Myxosarcina sp. GI1: one gene and its partners. The protein of the gene in region 3 binds, or shares a complex with, the protein of the main gene of each other region. Links are inferred from orthologs where the notes say so. Each region holds a gene or a part of one and is shown on either strand. Other genes may lie near its edges.

The links.
Region 1: the proteins of accD (region 3) and accB are in contact, whole or in part, in a solved structure (PDB 8UXZ), measured with the Escherichia coli proteins. The link is inferred for Myxosarcina sp. GI1 from one-to-one orthologs.
Region 2: the proteins of accD (region 3) and accA are in contact, whole or in part, in a solved structure (PDB 8UXZ), measured with the Escherichia coli proteins. The link is inferred for Myxosarcina sp. GI1 from one-to-one orthologs.

What each region holds. Positions count from the first base shown.
Region 1 is NZ_JRFE01000028.1:81,849-88,329, forward strand. Bases 2,705-5,686 are described here. They hold accB (acetyl-CoA carboxylase biotin carboxyl carrier protein), read right to left. Parts: upstream 4,445-5,686; coding sequence 3,965-4,444; downstream 2,705-3,964. Other genes in these bases: KV40_RS22410 (GerMN domain-containing protein), read right to left, coding at 2,705-3,076; KV40_RS22415 (DUF2993 domain-containing protein), read right to left, coding at 3,150-3,947; efp (elongation factor P), read right to left, coding at 4,554-5,114; KV40_RS22430 (peptidylprolyl isomerase), read left to right, coding at 5,328-5,686. Outside these bases: KV40_RS22400 (hybrid sensor histidine kinase/response regulator), read left to right, coding at 1-1,521; KV40_RS22405 (SDR family oxidoreductase), read left to right, coding at 1,624-2,439; more of KV40_RS22410, read right to left, coding at 2,456-2,704; more of KV40_RS22430, read left to right, coding at 5,687-6,452. UniProt on the Escherichia coli protein: This protein is a component of the acetyl coenzyme A carboxylase complex; first, biotin carboxylase catalyzes the carboxylation of the carrier protein and then the transcarboxylase transfers the carboxyl group to form malonyl-CoA.
Region 2 is NZ_JRFE01000014.1:710,519-716,979, reverse strand. Bases 1,375-4,336 are described here. They hold accA (acetyl-CoA carboxylase carboxyl transferase subunit alpha), read right to left. Parts: upstream 3,379-4,336; coding sequence 2,371-3,378; downstream 1,375-2,370. Other genes in these bases: KV40_RS10075 (ATP-binding cassette domain-containing protein), read left to right, coding at 3,582-4,336; KV40_RS10085 (SDR family oxidoreductase), read right to left, coding at 1,429-2,157. Outside these bases: KV40_RS10095 (glutathione S-transferase family protein), read right to left, coding at 1-308; GTP cyclohydrolase I FolE, read right to left, coding at 648-1,367; more of KV40_RS10075, read left to right, coding at 4,337-4,565; KV40_RS10065 (alpha/beta fold hydrolase), read left to right, coding at 4,839-5,669; KV40_RS10060 (hypothetical protein), read right to left, coding at 5,688-5,867; KV40_RS10055 (chloride channel protein), read right to left, coding at 5,869-6,461. UniProt on the Escherichia coli protein: Component of the acetyl coenzyme A carboxylase (ACC) complex. First, biotin carboxylase catalyzes the carboxylation of biotin on its carrier protein (BCCP) and then the CO(2) group is transferred by the carboxyltransferase to acetyl-CoA to form malonyl-CoA.
Region 3 is NZ_JRFE01000016.1:48,249-54,737, reverse strand. The notes cover bases 3,500-6,489. They hold accD (acetyl-CoA carboxylase, carboxyltransferase subunit beta), read right to left. Parts: upstream 5,460-6,489; coding sequence 4,539-5,459; downstream 3,500-4,538. Other genes in these bases: KV40_RS11810 (S-(hydroxymethyl)glutathione dehydrogenase/class III alcohol dehydrogenase), read left to right, coding at 6,049-6,489; KV40_RS11815 (hypothetical protein), read right to left, coding at 5,484-5,693; KV40_RS11825 (4a-hydroxytetrahydrobiopterin dehydratase), read right to left, coding at 4,112-4,444; KV40_RS11830 (metallophosphoesterase family protein), read left to right, coding at 3,500-3,996. Outside these bases: KV40_RS11855 (hypothetical protein), read right to left, coding at 1-133; KV40_RS11850 (GNAT family N-acetyltransferase), read left to right, coding at 200-673; KV40_RS11845 (glucokinase), read right to left, coding at 839-1,894; KV40_RS11840 (GNAT family N-acetyltransferase), read right to left, coding at 1,898-2,395; KV40_RS11835 (tRNA-(ms[2]io[6]A)-hydroxylase), read right to left, coding at 2,406-3,014; more of KV40_RS11830, read left to right, coding at 3,247-3,499.

The DNA of each region.
Region 1 (6,481 bases), on a different replicon or contig from region 3:
GAGCTATTTTTAGCTAATATCAGCCATGAGTTAAAATCTCCCCTAACGGGCATCATCGGACTATCCAGCTTACTCAAAGCCGAGAAATTAGGGAATCTCAATCCCCGACAGAGCCACTATGCCGAACTAATCTATCGCAGTGGCAAACAGTCACTCGATATAGTTAACGATTTATTAAAGCTTACAGAGTTAAATACCAGCAAGCAAAACTTTACCATCGAACCAATTGCTCTGGAAACTCTGTGCCGACAAACATATCGACAAACTTCAACCGAATTGGAAGTTAGAGATAACTTTGAGCTTTTGTCTTCTCCTCAATTGGAGTTATCGATCGCCCCTAATTCGCAAACGGTATTTGTCGATCGTTCGTTTTTGACTCAAATCGTATCTCGTTCGCTAGAATGGGCGATTAAAACTCAGCCCGAACGTATAGGAATTACAGTTAATTCCTGGACTGGTTGGCTCTCGATTGTAGTTTGGAATCAAATTAGTATTGGAGAATCGCCACAAATACCGCTAACTTCTAGAGAATTGGTTGGGGATGACTCTCAAAGTGAGTTGAGTCTGCTTTTTGCTCGACAGTTAGCTAAGGCTCATGGTGGAGATGCCAGCGCAATTTTTAGAGCGAACGGTAGAAATGAATTTACTTTACTTTTGCCTCAAAATACTGAAGATGATTGTTTACAAGCCAATTACAAAGATTTACAGATAGTAGTAATATTAGAAACTCAGCTTCATCGCCTGTCTAAAATAGCTTCGGCAATACAGGAGTTGGGCTATCATTCTGTAGTAGCTCGTACTGGCATTGAAGCTTTACAGCAAGCTCGGCAGCTACAGCCCAGCTATATCCTGATGAATCCTGATTCTTCTTTACTCGAAAGTAAAGATCTACTGACCTTGCTTAAATCCGATCGCCAGACTCAAAATATTCCCATTTTTCTGCTGACTACAGTACTAAATAAACCAACCGATAGCCAGACTTTTCGTCAAGTACAGGGTCTAATTTGCGAACCATTCAATCGAGATACTCTGGCTCGAGTTCTACCAGCCAAACATTGTACTTCCCCTAACGTATCCAAAAACATAACTATTTTGTGTATCTATCCCGAACCAGAAGCAATCGACGAGTCATTAAGATCGAAAAATGCAAATTTTAGCCTTAAATACTGGTCGGAAAGAGACTGGACAACGCAATTGGGAGATGATTCCAGGCAGAACGTTCGTTATCGAATTATTGAAGCTGAGGGTTTAGAACAGGCAAGAACGTTAGCGCGTATCTGGCAGCTAGACGCTATTGTTCTCGATAGTGCGGCAATTGCCAATCCTCAAGCATATTTACAATCTTTACAACAATTTTCCGAACTAGCAGCTCTACCTTTAATAATTTTAGATTCTCAAACCAGCGAGGTAGCAAATCAAATTCCCGATTTAAATGTATATCCCTGTTTTTTACCTGCCAAAATTAACAGCATTAAAGACTTGATGCAGGTAATTCAAATTGCTACCAAAACTAAATTTTAAATCGCGACCGCTTTTTTAAGACTTTTCTCAGTTATCACTTGGTAATGCCATTAGATTCAGTAACAATCTCTCTCTAACATCAATAGCGATTTAAAATAGTTTATGAAATATCACGAGCAGCACGCAATCGTCACTGGCGGTTCTAGCGGTATTGGTAAAGCTACGGCGCGACTGCTAGCACAGCAGGGGGCAAATATTACCCTAATTGCTCGCGATCGCCTCAAGCTAGCAGCCGCCAAGCAAGAAATAGAGCAAGTTACTGCTAAAACTCAACGAATAATTACTGTAGCTGCTGATGTGGCTCTAAAACAAGAAATTACCGAAGCTATTGAATTGGCGATTTTTCAGTTAGGCACGCCAAGTATCTTAATTGCCTCGGCAGGTATCGCAATTCCCAATTATTTTGAAGAACTTCCTTTAGAAACACATGAAACCTCGATGGCAGTTAATTATTTTGGCTCTCTATATAGCATTAAAGCCGTATTGCCAACGATGGAACGGCAGGGACGAGGCAGTATTATCTTAATTTCTTCTGGGGCGGGTTTGATTGGTATTTATGGCTATAGTGCCTACTGTCCCTCTAAATTTGCCATAAGAGGGCTAGGAGAGACTCTAAGAGCGGAATTAAAACCTAAAGGCATCCAGGTTAGTGTAGTTTATCCCCCCGATACCGATACGCCCCAGCTAGCTGCCGAAAATAAAACCAAGCCGCCTGAAACCAAATTAATAACTCAAACAGCAGCAACCTGGACGGCAGAGGAAGTTGCTACCAAAATTGTTCGCGGTATCGAACTAGGACGCGGGGCAGCTACTCCTGGATGGACGATGAGTATGCTGTATCGATTTCACAGCTTGGTTGCGCCTTTATTAAACTGGTACTTCGACCGAGCAATCGCTAGTTTAAATCGGAAACACTAAAGATTTCAAGCTATATTTAAAGCTGAAAGTTCGCTTCAAAACTCTCTCGTGTCATTGGCTGAGCGACGAGCAACCCCTCTCCTCCCAAAGTTTTTAAAGGTTTTCCTTCGACACTAATAAAAACTCGATCGCTGCTACTAGTACTTGTAGCAGTATAGATTACTTGCGCTAACCTACCTTCCATCGAAGCACTACCGCCACCAGAAACAAATTCTCGTGACAGATTAACACGAACTCCTTGTTTGTCTACATTCAAGCCAAGCAATTTTGTACCCTCGGGAATACTGGTAGTGTAGCTAGAATTCGACTGCGGTCCTGCAAGCAGTGTCTCAAAAGCAGCAGTTAAAGCTTCTTGAGGGCGAATCGATTTTTGAAAAGCCTGAGTACTAGCCACTAATTCGATAGAATTATCTTGAGGATCGAGCCAACAGATTTCAACTTTTTCTTGGGCGATTGGTTCTGATGTGGTTGGCTGAGTTTGCTCTGTAGCTGGAACTTTTGGCGCGATGGTTCTATTGGTACGATCTAGACTGTGTTTCGCCCACCAAGCAGCACCTCCTCCCGCAGCCAAAATTACCCCGGCGGCGATCGCCAATAAAGGGAGGGAAAAACGATTATTTGGTTTGCGATCCTGCATAAGTAATTCTCCTGATTTAGAGGAAGTTTTATAAAAATTAACTTAACCTTTGCTTGGCTGAAGACTTTAGCAATTAATTTGTTTCCACCCGCGCAAAACCTATTATTGTAAGACTATGTTCTTCTATCTTTAATTGTAAAAGCCTGGCTAAGATTCCGTCAGCCTGAAGATCTTCTAGACTGAGGCGATCGCTGATGCCATCAGCAAAACCCTCAAGCAATCTAGAAGACATCGGACGTTGATTGACGGTTCCCGCTAGTTCGCTCAGTTTAATTGTTCGACCATCAGAGGTTACTTTCAATTTTAAAACCATAGCTAGTTCGTTGGAGCGATAAATGCCGCTCGAACGGCGTAAGATAAAATTTATTTTTAGCCGATTTTGAGGCTGTAACTCCAGACTAGGGGCAATTAACTCATAAGCAATATTAGCCGAGCCAGCTTTACGAGCCACCAAACGATTCAAATTTTGTTGTAGCCGCGTTTGAAACTGCGGTCGTTGTAAAGCCTGATTGAGATCGCGTTCGGTTAAAACAATTTTAACCGCTCCCTGCAAAGGCTGCCGTAATGCCTTTCTAAATTGACTCACACTATCGAAGCTCAATTGCGATCGCTTTAAGGCAATTGGCTCTGTTTCTAACTCCAATACTTCAATTCTAAGTGGTTCGAGCTTTAAACCTCTAGTAGCCAGGCGCAGCTTGTGTAGTTTGCCGCTAGCAATTTGATAGCCAGGAACATTGTCAATCCGAATCACCCGTTCTTCTACAGCGATGGCTTGCCGCTGAAGATTTTGCTCGATAATTGAATCGAGAATTAATCCGCCACTAGATAAAGTCCCTAACACTCCCAATAGAGCGATAGTTAAAATTTCCATACATAACTTTAGCTTAATTAACTCGGATCGATACGCATTAGAACTTGTCCGAACTCTACTGGTTCGCCATTTTCAACTGCAATTTCCACAACTTTACCCGCAACTTCTCCCTCAATTTCGTTCATTAACTTCATCGCTTCAATAATACACACTGTGTCTCCTGAATTGATGCGATCTCCAACCTCTACATAAGGCTCTTCATCGGGAGCGGGGGCGCGATAAAAAGTTCCCACCATTGGCGAAGTGATTTCAATCCAAGATTGCTTATCTTTATCTTTATCTTTAGTAGCTGTAGTATCGGAACCAGCCGTTCGTTCTATGTCGGAAGCAGACTCTATCGAGCGATCCACAACTTCAGGAATGACTTTAGTAGTTACTACATTTGTTTCCTGGCGTACCGTCAATTCAAATTCATCACTTTTAAGAGTTAACTCGGTAATGTCGGTTTTGGCGATCGCCCCTAGTAATTCACGGAGTTCTTGAAAATTTATAGACACAAACTATACAATCCGCTCTCAAACGGTTATTAACGTAAATTTAATCGCAATGCTAGATTTTAATTGCCTTTAGTTTAATTTTTATTTAATAATTAACAGACAATTAAATTTAGTTTTCTCGTCCCAAGTAAGAACCGTCTCTAGTATCTACCTTGATTTTTTCCCCAATAGAAATAAATAAAGGCACCATTACCTGCGCTCCACTCTCTACAATGGCGGGTTTGGTTCCTCCAGTAGCGGTATCTCCTTTAACACCTGGATCGGTATCGGTAATTTCTAAAATTACTGAAGTTGGCAGTTCGACCTCTAAAACCTGGTCTTCCCAAAAAATTACGTTAACTTCCATTTCTTCTTTGAGATACTGGACGCGATCGCCCATTTGTTCTTCGCTCATACGGGTTTCTTCATAGGTTTCCATGTCCATAAAGACATATTGGTCACCCTCTTTATAAGTGTGTTGCATCGTGCGTTTTTCCAGATTTGCTTGAGGTACGGTTTCTCCCGCACGGAAAGTACGTTCGACGCTGTTGCCTGTTTGAACGTTTTTGAGCTTGGTACGTACGAAAGCCGAGCCTTTACCTGGTTTTACGTGTAGAAACTCTACTACACGCCAGACCGAACCATCTAGTTCGATGGTCACGCCGGTACGAAAGTCATTACTAGAAATCATGAACTCAAAAATACTCTAGAGAGAACGACAATTAATTTTACCTGATGAAGGGTGAGGGATAAATAAAGAGAGATTGAAACCAAGTAATAAGTAAATTGTCGAGATCGAGATTTACTCTGATAGTAAAGAAATGTTGACAAGGGAGATCGATCGCTAAGAACATACTCTGTAGATATAATTTGTCTCGCAAAGCGCGATGGCGTTGTTTAATTTATGAAAACTGTAGAAAATAATTTTACTTCCAGAGCCGCTCGGCAATTTCCTCAAAGTATTTTAGCTATTTTATTGGCTGTGATTTTGTTTTGTAGTAGCGCGATCGCTCTGCCGCAGCCTCAAGCATTAGCTTACTTGGCTCAAGGAGATGCGATTACCGACCCTCAAGCTATTTTGAGATACTCTTTACCTATAGATAACGATGAGATTAGAAAAGTCCAGGAAGATATAGAAGATATTGCCTATCAACTACGCGGTAAACGCTGGGGAAAGATCGAGCGCGATGTTAAAAATGCTAGCTTTGTCCTAAAAACGAAACGCAATAAAATTTTGGCTGCCGTCCCCGAAGAACGTCAATCTCAAGCTGAAGCTTTATTAGAGCAGATAAATACAGAGATTGAAGGTCTTAAAGAAGTAGTAGATAACCAGGACAAAGAAGCTGTTTATCTAAAAAAAGATGAATTGCTAAAGTCTATTGGCAAACTAGAAAGATCGATGGTAGTAGGTTTCCCTTTTGAGGTACCAGAAAAATATGCCGATTTACCACAACTTCTCGGTCGTGCCACAGTAGAAATGGAAACCAGTCGCGGCACCTTAGAAATTATTATCGACGGCTATAGTGCGCCAATAAATGGTGGTAATTTTGTCGATTTAGTAGATCGCGGCTTTTACGACGGCATGGAATTTACTCGTGCCGAAGACTTCTATATTTTGCAGGCAGGCGATCCTCCAGGAGAAGATGAAGGTTTTATCGATCCCGATACGGGAGAATATCGCGCAATTCCCCTAGAAGTTCTGGTCGAAGGAGATTCCGAACCAGTCTATGGCGAAACTCTAGAAAATTTAGGTCGCTACTTAGACAAGCCAGCTATTCCTTTTAATGCCTATGGCGCGATCGCTCTAGCTCGTCCTGCTAACGATCCCAACGGCGGTTCTTCTCAATTCTTTTTCTTTAAGTTCGACCGCGAACTAACTCCTCCTGGCTACAATTTAATGGATGGTAGATATTCAGTATTTGGCTATGTGGTCGAGGGTCAAGAAATACTAGACAAGCTCGGTGCGGGAGATGAAATTGTCTCTGCCAAAGTTATAGAAGGCAAAGAAAATTTGGTCGAACCTAGTTAGAGATAAGCAGTAAGTTTTTTAAGTAATGG
Region 2 (6,461 bases), on a different replicon or contig from region 3:
AATTCGTTAACGGTAACTAATTCGAGCATACGAACTTTAGCAATATCTCTAGCATCGGTAGGCATTAATGAAGTTTCGGGATATTTGGCTTCTAAATAATCGAGAATTGCTAGAGATTCAAAAATACTAAAATCTTCATCTACTAATACTGGTATGTGATGAAAGGGATTGAGTTGAAGAAAATCTGGCTGAAACTGGTCGCCGTTTAGCTTCATTAAAATCGGTTCAAATTCTAGATTCTTTTCCAATAAAGTAACCCAAACTCTGCGAGCGTTTACAGACAAGCGAGAATAGTAAAATTTCAACATAGAGAAAAAGTTAAAAGTCAAAAGCGGCGAGAACCCGCGTCGGCGAAAGACGCAAGGGAACGCTCGCCAAGACAGTCAAAACTAAGATGCTTAACCCTTCGACAATGAGCAATGAGCAGATATCAGTGGTCAATGAAAATTGTTCATTGTTTACTGTTCATTGATACAGGGGTGTTATAATCCCTCTGTCCACTGCTATAGCTCAACTGATAGTAAATACAAATTAAGACAATAACAGTAACTCGCAAGGCGATCGAGCATTTTACCGTCATTGTCTTTGTTTTTCCAAAGGATAAATTATACTTCGTTTAAGCTAAACACCAAGCTACAAAAAAGTTATTACATAAAGCTTGGCTGGTGGCGAATCAGGTTGAGAAACTCTTCGCGAGTTTTTTGCTCGTCTTGAAACGCACCCAACATCGCGCTAGTTACCGTCCAGGAACCAGGTTTTTGTACGCCGCGCATCGACATACACATATGAGTTGCTTCCATAACGACTGCAACTCCTTGAGGCTCTAATACTGTTTGAATAGCTTCGGCAATTTGACGGGTAAGACGTTCTTGCACCTGAAGACGACGAGCGTACATTTCGACAACTCTGGCAAGCTTGCTCAAGCCGACTACCTTTTGATTGGGAATATAGGCTACGTGCGCTCTACCCATAAATGGCAGCATATGATGTTCGCAGAGGCTAAAGAAATCAATATCTCTCACCAGCACCATCTCGTTATGTCCTTCATCAAAGATTGCGCCATTGACAATAGTTTCTAAAGATTGCTTGTAGCCCTGAGTCAAAAACTGCATGGCTTCGGCAACTCGTTTGGGAGTTTTTAATAAACCCTCTCGCTCTGGATCTTCTCCAACAGACTCTAACATAATGCGTACAGCATCCATCATTTGTTCTTTGGCTGCTTCTGTAGTCGCATGAATTTCGGCTTCCTTGCCATTATGAGTGTTTCGATCTGGACGACTATTAATTTCTGATAAATTAGACTTTAATGGATTGGAAGCACTGTTGTTAAAAGACTTGGAAGAACCGTTAGAAAAAGCTCTGGTCATAATTAATTGTGAGTAAAACTCCTCGATCTTGCTGATATTAAACTAGTGAGCGTCATTTACCTTATAAAGCCCCTCCACTAGGCATGACGGTCATTTCTTCAACTACCGCCTGAGATGGTAGTAAAGCTGCATGGAGTATAGATTGAGCGACGGCTTCGGGAGTCAACATTGCTTGGCGATCGAAATCCGCGCTTACGGTGTCGGTATCCCAGATTGGAGTATTGACCGAACCTGGCGAAATAGTAACCACACGAATACCGTTAGATGATTCTTCTACCGCTAATACTTTTCCTAAAGCCACTACGGCAGCTTTACTAACGCTGTATGCTCCCCAGTTGGGAAAAGCACGATGGGCAGCGATAGAGGCAACATTAATAATTGTTCCTCGCTGACGCTGGCGCATTTGAGGTAAAACACCTTGTATGCACTGAAAAACACTAGTCAGGTTGAGGTCGAGTATTTGTTGCCAGTCGGACAGGGGTGTTTCTGCTAGATGGTTAGTATAGCCCATGCCTGCATTGTTGACTAGAATATCGACATCGCCAAAATCATTAGCGATCGCCTCTACGCGCTCTTTAACTCGGTCTACAACTGACAAATCTAATGAATATGCTTTTGCCACTACTCCCATGGTTTCGATCGCCTCAGCTACCGCTTCTAATTTATCCAGGGAACGACTAACTAAAGCTACGTCAATTCCCGATTTAGCAAACGCTAAAGCAGTTGCTCTGCCGATGCCACTACTCGCGCCTGTCACTATCGCTCGTAGCTGATTTGGGGGTGGATTCATTATTGTCTGTAGTTAAAACTGTTTGTTAAAAAAATAGCTTGACGCTAAATAGTTCTTAGCAATAGCACATTAAACATAATGTAATGTAACAAAATATTGCCTTAGCAATTATAGCATCCTCGTAATTTCTCTTGGTAATGTCTCGCTTTAAAATCTCCCGACCGCAAGTTTATCATCAATAAATTCTTTGTTTTAATTGGTAATTGCTACTGTCTATGAAGATAGCTTGACATTTTTCGATTTTTCTAAAGCCGTAGCTTCAAATATGCCCATATTACGAAACTTTTGATAGCGAAGGTCTTGTCTTTGTTTGGGGGGCATTTGCAAGAGTTTTTCTAGATTTTCCCAAATAGCTGTTTTAAGATTGACAGCAGTTTCTAAAGGTTCGGCGTGCGCTCCGCGAGTTGGTTCTGGTACAATTTCATCAATTATTCCCAACTCTTTTAAATCCCAGGAAGTAATTTTTAAAGCAGCAGCAGCGCGATCGGCTTTTTTAGCATCCTTCCACAAAATTGCCGCACAGGCTTCGGGGCTAGCAACGGTATAAACCGAATTTTCTAACATTAACAGGCGATCGCCAACACCAATTCCCAAGGCACCTCCAGAACCACCTTCGCCAATAACGGTACAGATAATCGGCACCGTAAAGCTAAACATTTGCCGTAAATTATAGGCGATCGCTTCTCCCTGCCCTAGTTTTTCAGCTTCGACTCCCGACCAAGCCCCTGGTGTATCGATAAAGGTTAAAATTGGCATATCAAATTTATTGGCGTGTTCCATCAGTCTGAGGGCTTTACGATAGCCTCCAGGAAAAGCCATGCCAAAATTACGAGCGACATTATCTTTAGTATCTCTACCTTTTTGGTGTCCCAAGATTACCAATGGTCTGCCATTAATTCTAGCCACTCCTCCAACTAATGCGGGATCGTCATAGCCGCCGCGATCGCCATGTAGTTCGATCCACTCATCGGTAATCGCTCGAACATAGTCTAAAGTGCTAGGACGACGGGGATGGCGGGCTAACTGCAATCTTTGAGCAGGTGTGAGAGAATTAAATATTTCTTTACGCAGTTGTTCGGCTCTTGCTTCTAACTGCAATATTTCTGCCGAAACGTCTACCTGATTTTCTTCTGCCAGGTTTTTTATTTGATCGATCCTTGCTTCTAATTCACAAAGAGGTTTCTCAAAATCTAGTAAAAATGTGCGTTTGGGTTTAGACATACCGTACTAAAATTTATTTTTGCCAATAGTACTCGTAAACTATCATTATCCTCAACGGGATCTTTATTGATGAATGTTTATTAACTATAAAAGTTTCAATTTTATTGTCCCCGAAAACGATCTTTTTTAAAACCTGTAAACTATTAACAGAGATCGACAAACGGCAAACTAATCGAGTAGTCGATTTTTATTTGAGAAACTCCGTGTCTATTATTGCAGTTGAAAATCTTAGCAAAATCTATCCAGTTGCGGTCAAGCAACCAGGAATCAAAGGAACGCTAACTCATTTCTTTCGCCGTACCTATCGCGAAATTAAAGCAGTACAGAATGTTTCCTTTTATATCGAACCAGGAGAGGTGGTAGGTTTTTTAGGTGCCAATGGTGCGGGTAAAACTACTACCTTAAAAATGCTAACTGGGCTAATTCATCCTTCTGAAGGTAAGGTTAAAGTAGCTGGCTATACTCCCTTTCGTCGCCAACCGCAGTTTCTACACAAAACCAGTTTGGTGATGGGACAAAAACAGCAGCTTCTTTGGGATTTACCCGCTCTCGATTCACTCAAAATTAATGCTGCGGTTTATAATCTCTCCGATAAAGTATTTCAGCAGCGATTAAGCGAACTCGCACGGATGCTCGATATTGAAAGCAAGTTAATCCAGCCAGTACGCAAGTTGTCTTTAGGGGAAAGAATGAAGGCAGAATTGTTAGCCGCGCTGCTGCATCATCCGCAAGTCTTGTTTCTCGACGAGCCGACTCTAGGTTTGGATGTTAATGCTCAAGTTGCAGTAAGAGAATTTTTGCAAGAGTACAATCATCGCTATCAGGCAACTATTTTACTTACCAGCCACTATATGGCAGACATTACGGCTTTGTGCGATCGCGTATTGTTAATTCATCAAGGACAGCTAATTTATGATGGCAGTTTGGAAGGACTGTTAGCCCGTTTTGCTCCCTGTCGCGAAGTAAGAGTAGAACTCGCTCGGCACCTGCCAACAGACAAATTATCTCAGTATGGAGATGTCAAAGCGATCGACGGACAACAGGTAAGATTTTTGGTAAGAAGAGAAGATTTGACCGCTACTATTTCGCGTTTGCTTTCTGAGTTACAAATTCAGGATATGAGCGTTAGCGAACCGCCGATAGAAGAAGTAATTGGTCGTCTTTTTAGTGCGGGGACGGTAACGTAAGAAGTAGGAAGTAGAGCGGAGACCCACAGAGCCTACCGCCTCAGAGCCGCCTGGCGGCGTTTGCGCGTATGCGCTGTTCGCCGTCAGGCGCAAGGGAACGCTCCGCTCCCGAAGGGTAAGTAGAAAGTAATTTATTTCTTTCCGCTTCTTTTTTATTCCCTATTGCCAAGGGGCTGTCTCCGTAGCTTGGTTGCGGAGTTAATACGCCCCGCCGTTCCCTGTTCCCTAGAACGGTCATCTAAAAAACTACAGGTTTCGATCTAAATACGGTTTATGGATTTGAATGTTGAAATTAAAGGTGAGGGCTATCCCATTCTTTGTCTACACGGACACCCAGGATCTAGTACTAGTATGTCTGTATTTACTAACTATTTCTCTCGCGAATATCAAACACTAGCACCAGATCTGCGAGGTTATGGTAAAAGCCGAGCGCGAGAGAATTTTGAAATGAAAGATCATTTACACGATCTTCAAATCTTACTAGATAAATATCAAATCGATCGCTGTTTGTTATTAGGCTGGTCTTTAGGCGGAATTTTGGCTCTAGAATTGGCTTTAGCAGACCCCGATCGCTTTAGCGGACTAATTTTAATCGCTTCAGCAGCACGCCCTCTAAGCAGTCATCCTGCGGTTAGTTGGCAAGATTTACTGTTTACTGGCGTAGGAGGAATAGTTAACTATGTTCTACCAGGGTGGCAGTGGAACATCGATACTTTTGGCAAGCGATCGCTGTTTCGCTATTTACTTGCAGAGCAAACACCAGCAGCTTATCAATATCTGGCGAAAGAAGGTGTACCTGCCTATTTGCAGACTTCGGCAGCGGCTAGCAAAGCTCTAAATCGGGCTATAGGAGAAGGTTACAATCGTTTAGCAGATTTAGAGAAAATAGAAATTCCCTGTTTGGTCTTAGCAGGAGAAAGCGATCGCCATATTACTGTCGATTCTAGTCGAGAAACCGCTAGGCATTTAAAATATTGTCATTGGAAAAGTTATCCTCATGCCCATCTCTTTCCCTGGGAAATACCCCAGTTAGTACTGACAGACATCGAGCAATGGTTGAGATTTCACCCCGAAGTACATAAGTTCGGAGTTCGGAGTTTGTAGTTCGAGCGAAAAATTTTTTCAATCTTTGAATAGATCGAGACAAGCAACACCAGTCCAACCTATAAGGACTATGCCGCCAAGGAAACAACTAACATAAACTACGGGACCCCAACCCAGATTTGTAGTCATAAGCAGACAGAAAAGGCAAGTTGAAAATAGCAATATGGCGATCGCCACCAAAAAATTTACAATTGACATATTAGTTATTTACCAAGGCTTTTATTTTATTCAGACCGAGAACAGCAGTGTCTTCTTCATTAACTGAAGTTACTTTCTCTAAAATCAAGCTAGAAGAACTAACTTCCTCTAAATCTCGACTACGCTGTGTCTTAATCATCGAGATTTGGCTAGTTAAAACAAAACTAACAAAGCTGGATATAGCAATTACAGGCAGCATGGTCGTACCTGAAAGTACGCTAAGAATAATACTGGTACTAACTGGAGTTTTGGTTACGGCTACGTTTACCGCCGCCATCAGACAAACCATACCTACCGTTGGATGAACTTGTGGTACTGCTAGAGAAACTGCATAACCAGCATTAGCACCAATAAAAAACAAAGGGAAAATAAAACCACCTAAAAAGCCAGAATGAAGTGTAAAACTAATAGCAAACATTTTAGCTATTGCGATCGCTAATAATAAACCCGCTCCCAAACTCGCCCCAGTTTCAATTACTGTCTGAATTTGCGCTTCGCTAAAAAATAGGGTTTGGGGAAAAACAAAAGCAATTAGACCAATTGACAGTCCGCCCAAAGTCGCCAGCAAAATTCTATCGTGTTCTAAAGGTTCGA
Region 3 (6,489 bases):
CTCCAAATCCAATTAAAATATTTAGTGCCAGCGAACCTGTTTCTTCAGAAGCAAATTTTTTAAGCCGCTCGTACTCTTCTCTAGTGATTCTTCCTTCTAAAAGAAGCTTGTCAATATCTAGTACAATTTTCATTGCCGAAAGTTTCAGTAAAATAAGATCGCTTTTACTGTTCCCAATTCAATTGTTTAATTAACAACCGTGAATCAAAGCTATTTTGATATTAAAACTGCCACTTCACAAAACGATTTAATTATTGCCGAACACTTTTATCAAATGTGGCTCGATCTCGGTTTTCAGGAAGATGCGATCGCTGCTAACTGGAAAGAAACGACGCTTAACTATATTGACAATGCTCGCCAAAATTTACAATATCAAGCTTTTGTTGCCGAAGTAGAAGGAAATATAGTTGGTTCTGTTAGCTGTCAGTTATTTGATGGTCTATATCCTGGAATTTTTAAGGCAGAATTTCGAAACTATGGTTATATATGGGGTGTTTATGTGGAAAAATCTTATCGACATCAAGGCATTGGCAAAGAATTGACTAGCAAGACAATAGAGTATCTTAAATCTATTGGTTGCACTAGAGCAGTTTTACATGCTTCCCCTCAAGGTAAATCATTATACGAAAGCCTTGGTTTTGCGATCGGCAATCAAATGCACTTCGATCTTTAAAAGTTCGATCGCTTTAAACATAACTTTTTGCTTTAATTACTGACGCGATCGACCTCGCTCTTTTCAGAATTATCTGGCTTATAAGCTTGTCTAATAGCATATACAGATACCCAAGTTTAACCAGAAACAAAGATAGCAAATGCAATTGAAACAAACCATTTAATTTTAACTATTCAAATTCGATTCTCGTTTACCAGACTGTAAGGCGTAAAGCACCGAACCTACTAATCCTACTTGAGGATTAAGAACAATATGTACGGGAATATTATCTAGAAGATTACTAACTCTGCCTTTTTGCTTATAGGCATTGATAAACCGTCCATCTTGCATTAACAGTAAGTTTTTAGCGGCAATTCCACCAGTAATGTAAATGCCACCATAGGGCAACAATTTAAGAGCTAAATTGCCAGTTTCAGCACCATAAGCTTCAACAAACATCTCCATAGTTTTGACGCACAGGCGATCGCTCTGTTTGAAAGCTGCCTGAGAAATAATGGCAGCAGGATCGATAGTTTTTTCGGTTTCTTTTTCCCAAGTTCTAACTTTATCGCCAACTGTTGCTGATTCTTGAACAAAATTAGAGTCACGCAAAAATTGATAGATAGCGACAATTCCCTGACCAGAAACTACTCTTTCTACAGAAACGTGATTCGTTGCCAGTTTATCTTGTAAATATTCTAAAAGCTGAATTTCTAGCTTGTTGTTAGGTGCAAAGTCTGTATGACCACCTTCGGTAGGAAAAACTAAATATCTCTGTCCTTGAGGCACTAAAAATGCTTCTCCCAAACCAGTTCCCGCACCAATTACGCCTATAGGAGAGTTACCTTGCTTGACTCCAGTTTGAAGTGTGTGCAGATCGGCATCTTTTAAACCCAAAATACCAAAGCTATTAGCTGCAAAATCGTTAATTAAACTAACTTCTTTAATGCCTAATTCAGTTGATAAACGCTGTGAATCTAAAACCCAACTAATGTTAGTTAGATTAGAAGTATTATTAATTACGGGACCTGCGATCGCAAAACAGGCAGCTTGCGGCGTTGAATAATTGCCCGTAGCTAAAAACTGTTTTACCATCGGCACTAAATCGACAAAACTAGCACTGACATACTGTGCTTCTTTAACAGTTTTAAATGACTTTTCTGTCTGAGTAACTTCGGTAACTTCTACCAGACGTAAAATTGTTTTGGTTCCGCCAATATCGCCAGCTATTAAGAGCATAATTTGTTATGGTTTGTTGTTTATACTCAATTTCTTAACATACACCAAATCGCACCGTTCGGTTTCTATTCCCGTAGCGGGTTGATAACCAAAGCTTTGATAGAGTTTTACGGCTTCAACTAATACCGTAGCCGTTTCGAGCCAAATTTGTGCGTAATTGCGCCGCATTATGGCTGTTTCCAATTCTCGCAATAAATATTTACCCAATCCTCTGCCTCTTACTTCGGGCAATAAATACATTTTACGAATTTCTACCGCTTTTTCGCCTCTAGTAGTGGGATAATATCCTGCCGTTCCAACAATTTTGTTTGCCCGTTCGACAACCCAAAATTCTCCTCCAGTCGCCAGATATGACGCTTCTACTTCTACTGCATCGCGATCGGCATCTTCTGGTTGCCAGGGTAAACCATATTCACTCAATACTTGTCGAATTACTCGCGCTGCTGAGTCGCGATCGCGCTGTTGCCAATCTCTAACTCGAAACTCGCCATAAATTTTATCCATCTACTTAGCTTTAACTATGTATTCTCGGTTCTGGATGTAAAGTAGCTAATATTTCGCTTTCAAAAGTTGCCAATTCTTCTAAACGTTGATTCAATATCTCTCGTTCGCTGTAGCGGTCGGCTAATAACCAATAAATACCGTAGTGACGGGCTTCTGATGCTACTAAACTGCGATAAAATTTAGCTAAATCGCGCTCTGGACAGTGTTCGGCTATTAAATTCAATCTTTCATGCGATCGCGCTTCAATTAGAGCCGAAACCATTAGAGAATCTAGCAACCGTTCTGGTTCGGCATGGCGAATTTGAGATTTTAATTTTGCTCCGTAGGGAGGAGAGTTTAAAGGAGCCAGGGAAATTTTTCTGGTTTCCAGCCATTGATTGACTAACTCAAAATGCTCTAATTCTTCTTTGGCGATCGCTGTTAACTGTCTGACTAAGTGATGATGGGCGGGATAGCGAAACATCAAATTAATTGCCGCTCCTGCCGCTTTGCGTTCGCAGTGGGAATGATCGAGTAAAACAACATCTAGATTGGCGAGAGTTTGTTGGAGCCAAGCCTCACTACTAGGTTGTTTGAGAATTTTAAATTTGGTATTTGATGCCAATGTTGTATCTATCATAAATGAATTTTAAACAACAATTTCTGTAAAGCTCATTAATATCTCTATCTCTATGTATTTGTTTTTTTATAGTTACAATGTCAAGATAAAAACAATTCAGAGCCGACGTAAAACTTTTTCCGTTAAATGGGAACACTTTAGATAGATAAATTAACAATTTGCTATAACTGGCTGAGAAACTTCTTTAGTTAATAGCAATAACCCCTCTGAAGTCGTACACACACAGTTTAATATGACCAATCACCGCCAAATCGTAATTGGTGACGTACACGGACACTACGACACCTTGATTACTTTGTTAGACTTAATTTCTCCCAACAGCGACGATGAAATTTACTTTCTGGGCGATTTAATCGATCGAGGACCTAAAAGCGCACAGGTAGTAGAATTAGCAATTGCTAATAATTATAAATGTCTGCGAGGTAATCACGAAGAAATGTTGCTTAATGTCGTCGGTAGTGGAGAAGTTTCGATGGATCTCTATCAAAGTTGGCTTTATAGCGGCGGTCATGCTACGGTTAGCAGTTACAACAGCAAAATTCCCCAGGAACACATTGACTGGATGAAAAATTTGCCGCTTTACCTGGATTTAGGAGAGTATTGGTTAGTTCATGCGGGCGTGCATCCTCAGATACCTTTAGGAGAACAGTCTTCCGCACAGTTTTGCTGGATTAGAAATGAATTTCACGGTAACAAACAGCCGTTTTTTGAAGACAAACAAATTATTACGGGTCACACTATCACTTTCACACTTCCAGGAGTCGAACCAGGTCAAATAGCAGCAGGTCCTGGCTGGTTGGATATTGAAACTGGAGCTTATCATCATCATAGTGGTTGGATGACCGCTTTAGACATGACTCACAAAAAAGTCTATCAGGCAAATAGCCAAGACGGTAGGGTTAGGATTATGCCCCTCAATAAAGCAATCGCCTATATCGACTATAGCGGCGGTAGGTTTAGACGCATACTTAAAAGAGTCTAACCAGAAATGTCGATACACTAATATCGCTGTGCGGAAGTAGCAAGTAGCAAGTTATTAACTCTACGTTGTTCTCTTGTTTATTGCTGATAGGCTTATTTAAGCATTAGTCTACTAGTTACTTAGTTAATTGAGAAATCGTTTCAGCTAGAGCAAAGTCCTGGTTAGTAATGCCACCAGCATCATGTGTCGTAAGCGACACGGTAACTTTGTTGTAATTAATCGCAATGTCTGGGTGATGACCTGCTAACTCTGCTGGTTCTACCAGTCTGTTAACGAAATCGACTGCCGCCACAAAGTCTTTAAATTCAAAAGTTTTGACTATTTTGTTGTTTTTTTGAGTCCAACCAGGAAACTGCTGGAGTTTTTGAGAGATTTCAGTTTTACTCAACACAGTAGCAGGTTTGGCAATGGCTCTTTCCCCCAGACAATTGAGAGTCAAAATTGCCATTAACAAACTAATGATGAACGAGCGTTGAAACTCCTGCATCGGGATGAAATTTAAACAACTCAAGCGATTGGCTTTTAGCTTTAATTTGGTAATTTTAAACTTCAGTCTTGGTTGGTGCAACGCCATTTTGATAGTTTACTGGAGACATTAAAGGATAAAAAGATTGATGTAATCCGACCAGCTGTGCCAGAGTTTTCTTAAGTTGAGTACGAGGTACGATTGTATCGACAAAGCCATGTTGCAGAAGATATTCAGAAGTTTGAAAACCCTCGGGTAGCTTTTCTTTGAGGGTTTGTTCGATAACCCTGCGTCCTGCAAATCCTATAGTTGCTTTGGGTTCGGCGATAATAATATCTCCTAACATGGCAAAGCTGGCAGTTACTCCTCCCGTAGTAGGATGAGTCAAAATTGGAATATAAAGCAAATGTGCTTCGCGATGGCGTTGTAAAGCCCCCGAAATTTTTGCCATTTGCATTAAACTCAACATACCTTCCTGCATTCTCGCACCGCCAGAGGCACAGACAATAACTACAGGCAAACGTTCTGCGGTAGCGTGTTCGATAAGACGGCACAGTTTCTCGCCTACTACCGAACCCATGCTACCGCCCATAAAGCGAAAATCCATAACTCCTAGAGCTACGGGCAAACCATCTATCGAACCCGTCCCCGTTAGAACCGCGTCATTAAGACCTGTTTTAGATTGATAGTCTTGGAGTCGTGTCTGATATTCTTTGCGATCGCGAAACTTCAGCGGATCGTTAGGAAGTATTTCTTCTCCTAAAAAATCCCAGGTTTCGGGATCGATTAGCTGCTTAATTCGTTCGTTAGCATCGACGCGATGGTGATGTCCGCATTCTAAACAAACTAGTTGATTTACCTGTAAATCTTTGGCATAGGCAACGGCACTACATTCGTCGCATTTCATCCATAACCCATCAGCTATTTCTCTTTCTTGCCGTTTTTGAGTTGGAGTTTCAGTTTTTCTAAGGTTGGCAAACCAGTCGATTAAAGACATAATTTTAAATTTATATTTACGATGTTACTCATTTTCCTCTGGAGAACTAAGCAACAGTAAAGCCGTCCAACGATCTTTTGCTAAAACTTGAAGTGCTGCCTGGCTTCCCTGTCCGCAATAAATACCCGCGCCAATATTGAGAACGCGGCTGGGAATATCGTGGGCGGCTAATATTTGCTGCATCAACTCTGCTTCCCAACGGGCTTTAGTAGTTTTTAATGTAGTCCAGAACACGAGTTTATGATGTTTTATTTAGCCATACCACAGAGGAAATCGCTTTTTGGGCGATAATCTAACTATTGTAATATTGTAATTTCTATTGGGTTTGAAAAAGCCAAACTCAAATCGATCTTAAGTATATAAAGGTTGGCAGCTTAATTAAGTACAAATCTTGTTTGGATTTATATAGACTAATGAGGGAAGTTTGGCACTATCTAGGTTACTATATAGTGCCGTTTCGAGCTAAGTTGATTATGGTCGCTCGCAGCAAGGTAAACAATCTATTAAAACTTCCTTCTAGAGTAGACTTTTTCTGAAAAATAAGGCGACGCAGAGGCGATCGCGATAATTGAAAATCTGGGTGTAAAAAATGAAAGTAAAAGCAGCAGTAGCTTTTGAGGCGGGTAAACCTCTTAGTATCGAAACGGTCGATCTCGCTCCCCCTCAAGCAGGAGAAGTTTTAATTGAAGTCAAAGCTACAGGTGTTTGTCATACGGATGCTTATACGCTATCTGGTGCCGATCCTGAAGGTTTATTTCCCGCTATTTTAGGGCATGAAGGCGCGGGAGTTGTTGCCGAGGTAGGAGAGGGAGTAACCAGCCTCAAACCAGGCGATCGCGTCATTCCTCTATATACTCCTGAATGCCGACAGTGTGCCTATTGTTTGAGCATGAAAACCAATCTCTGCCAGGCAATTCGCGCTACTCAGGGTAAAGGCGTAATGCCCGATGGTACTAGTAGGTTTTCTCTCGATGGCGAGCAGCTTTACCACTACATGGGAACTTCCACCTTTGCTAACTATACGGTTTTA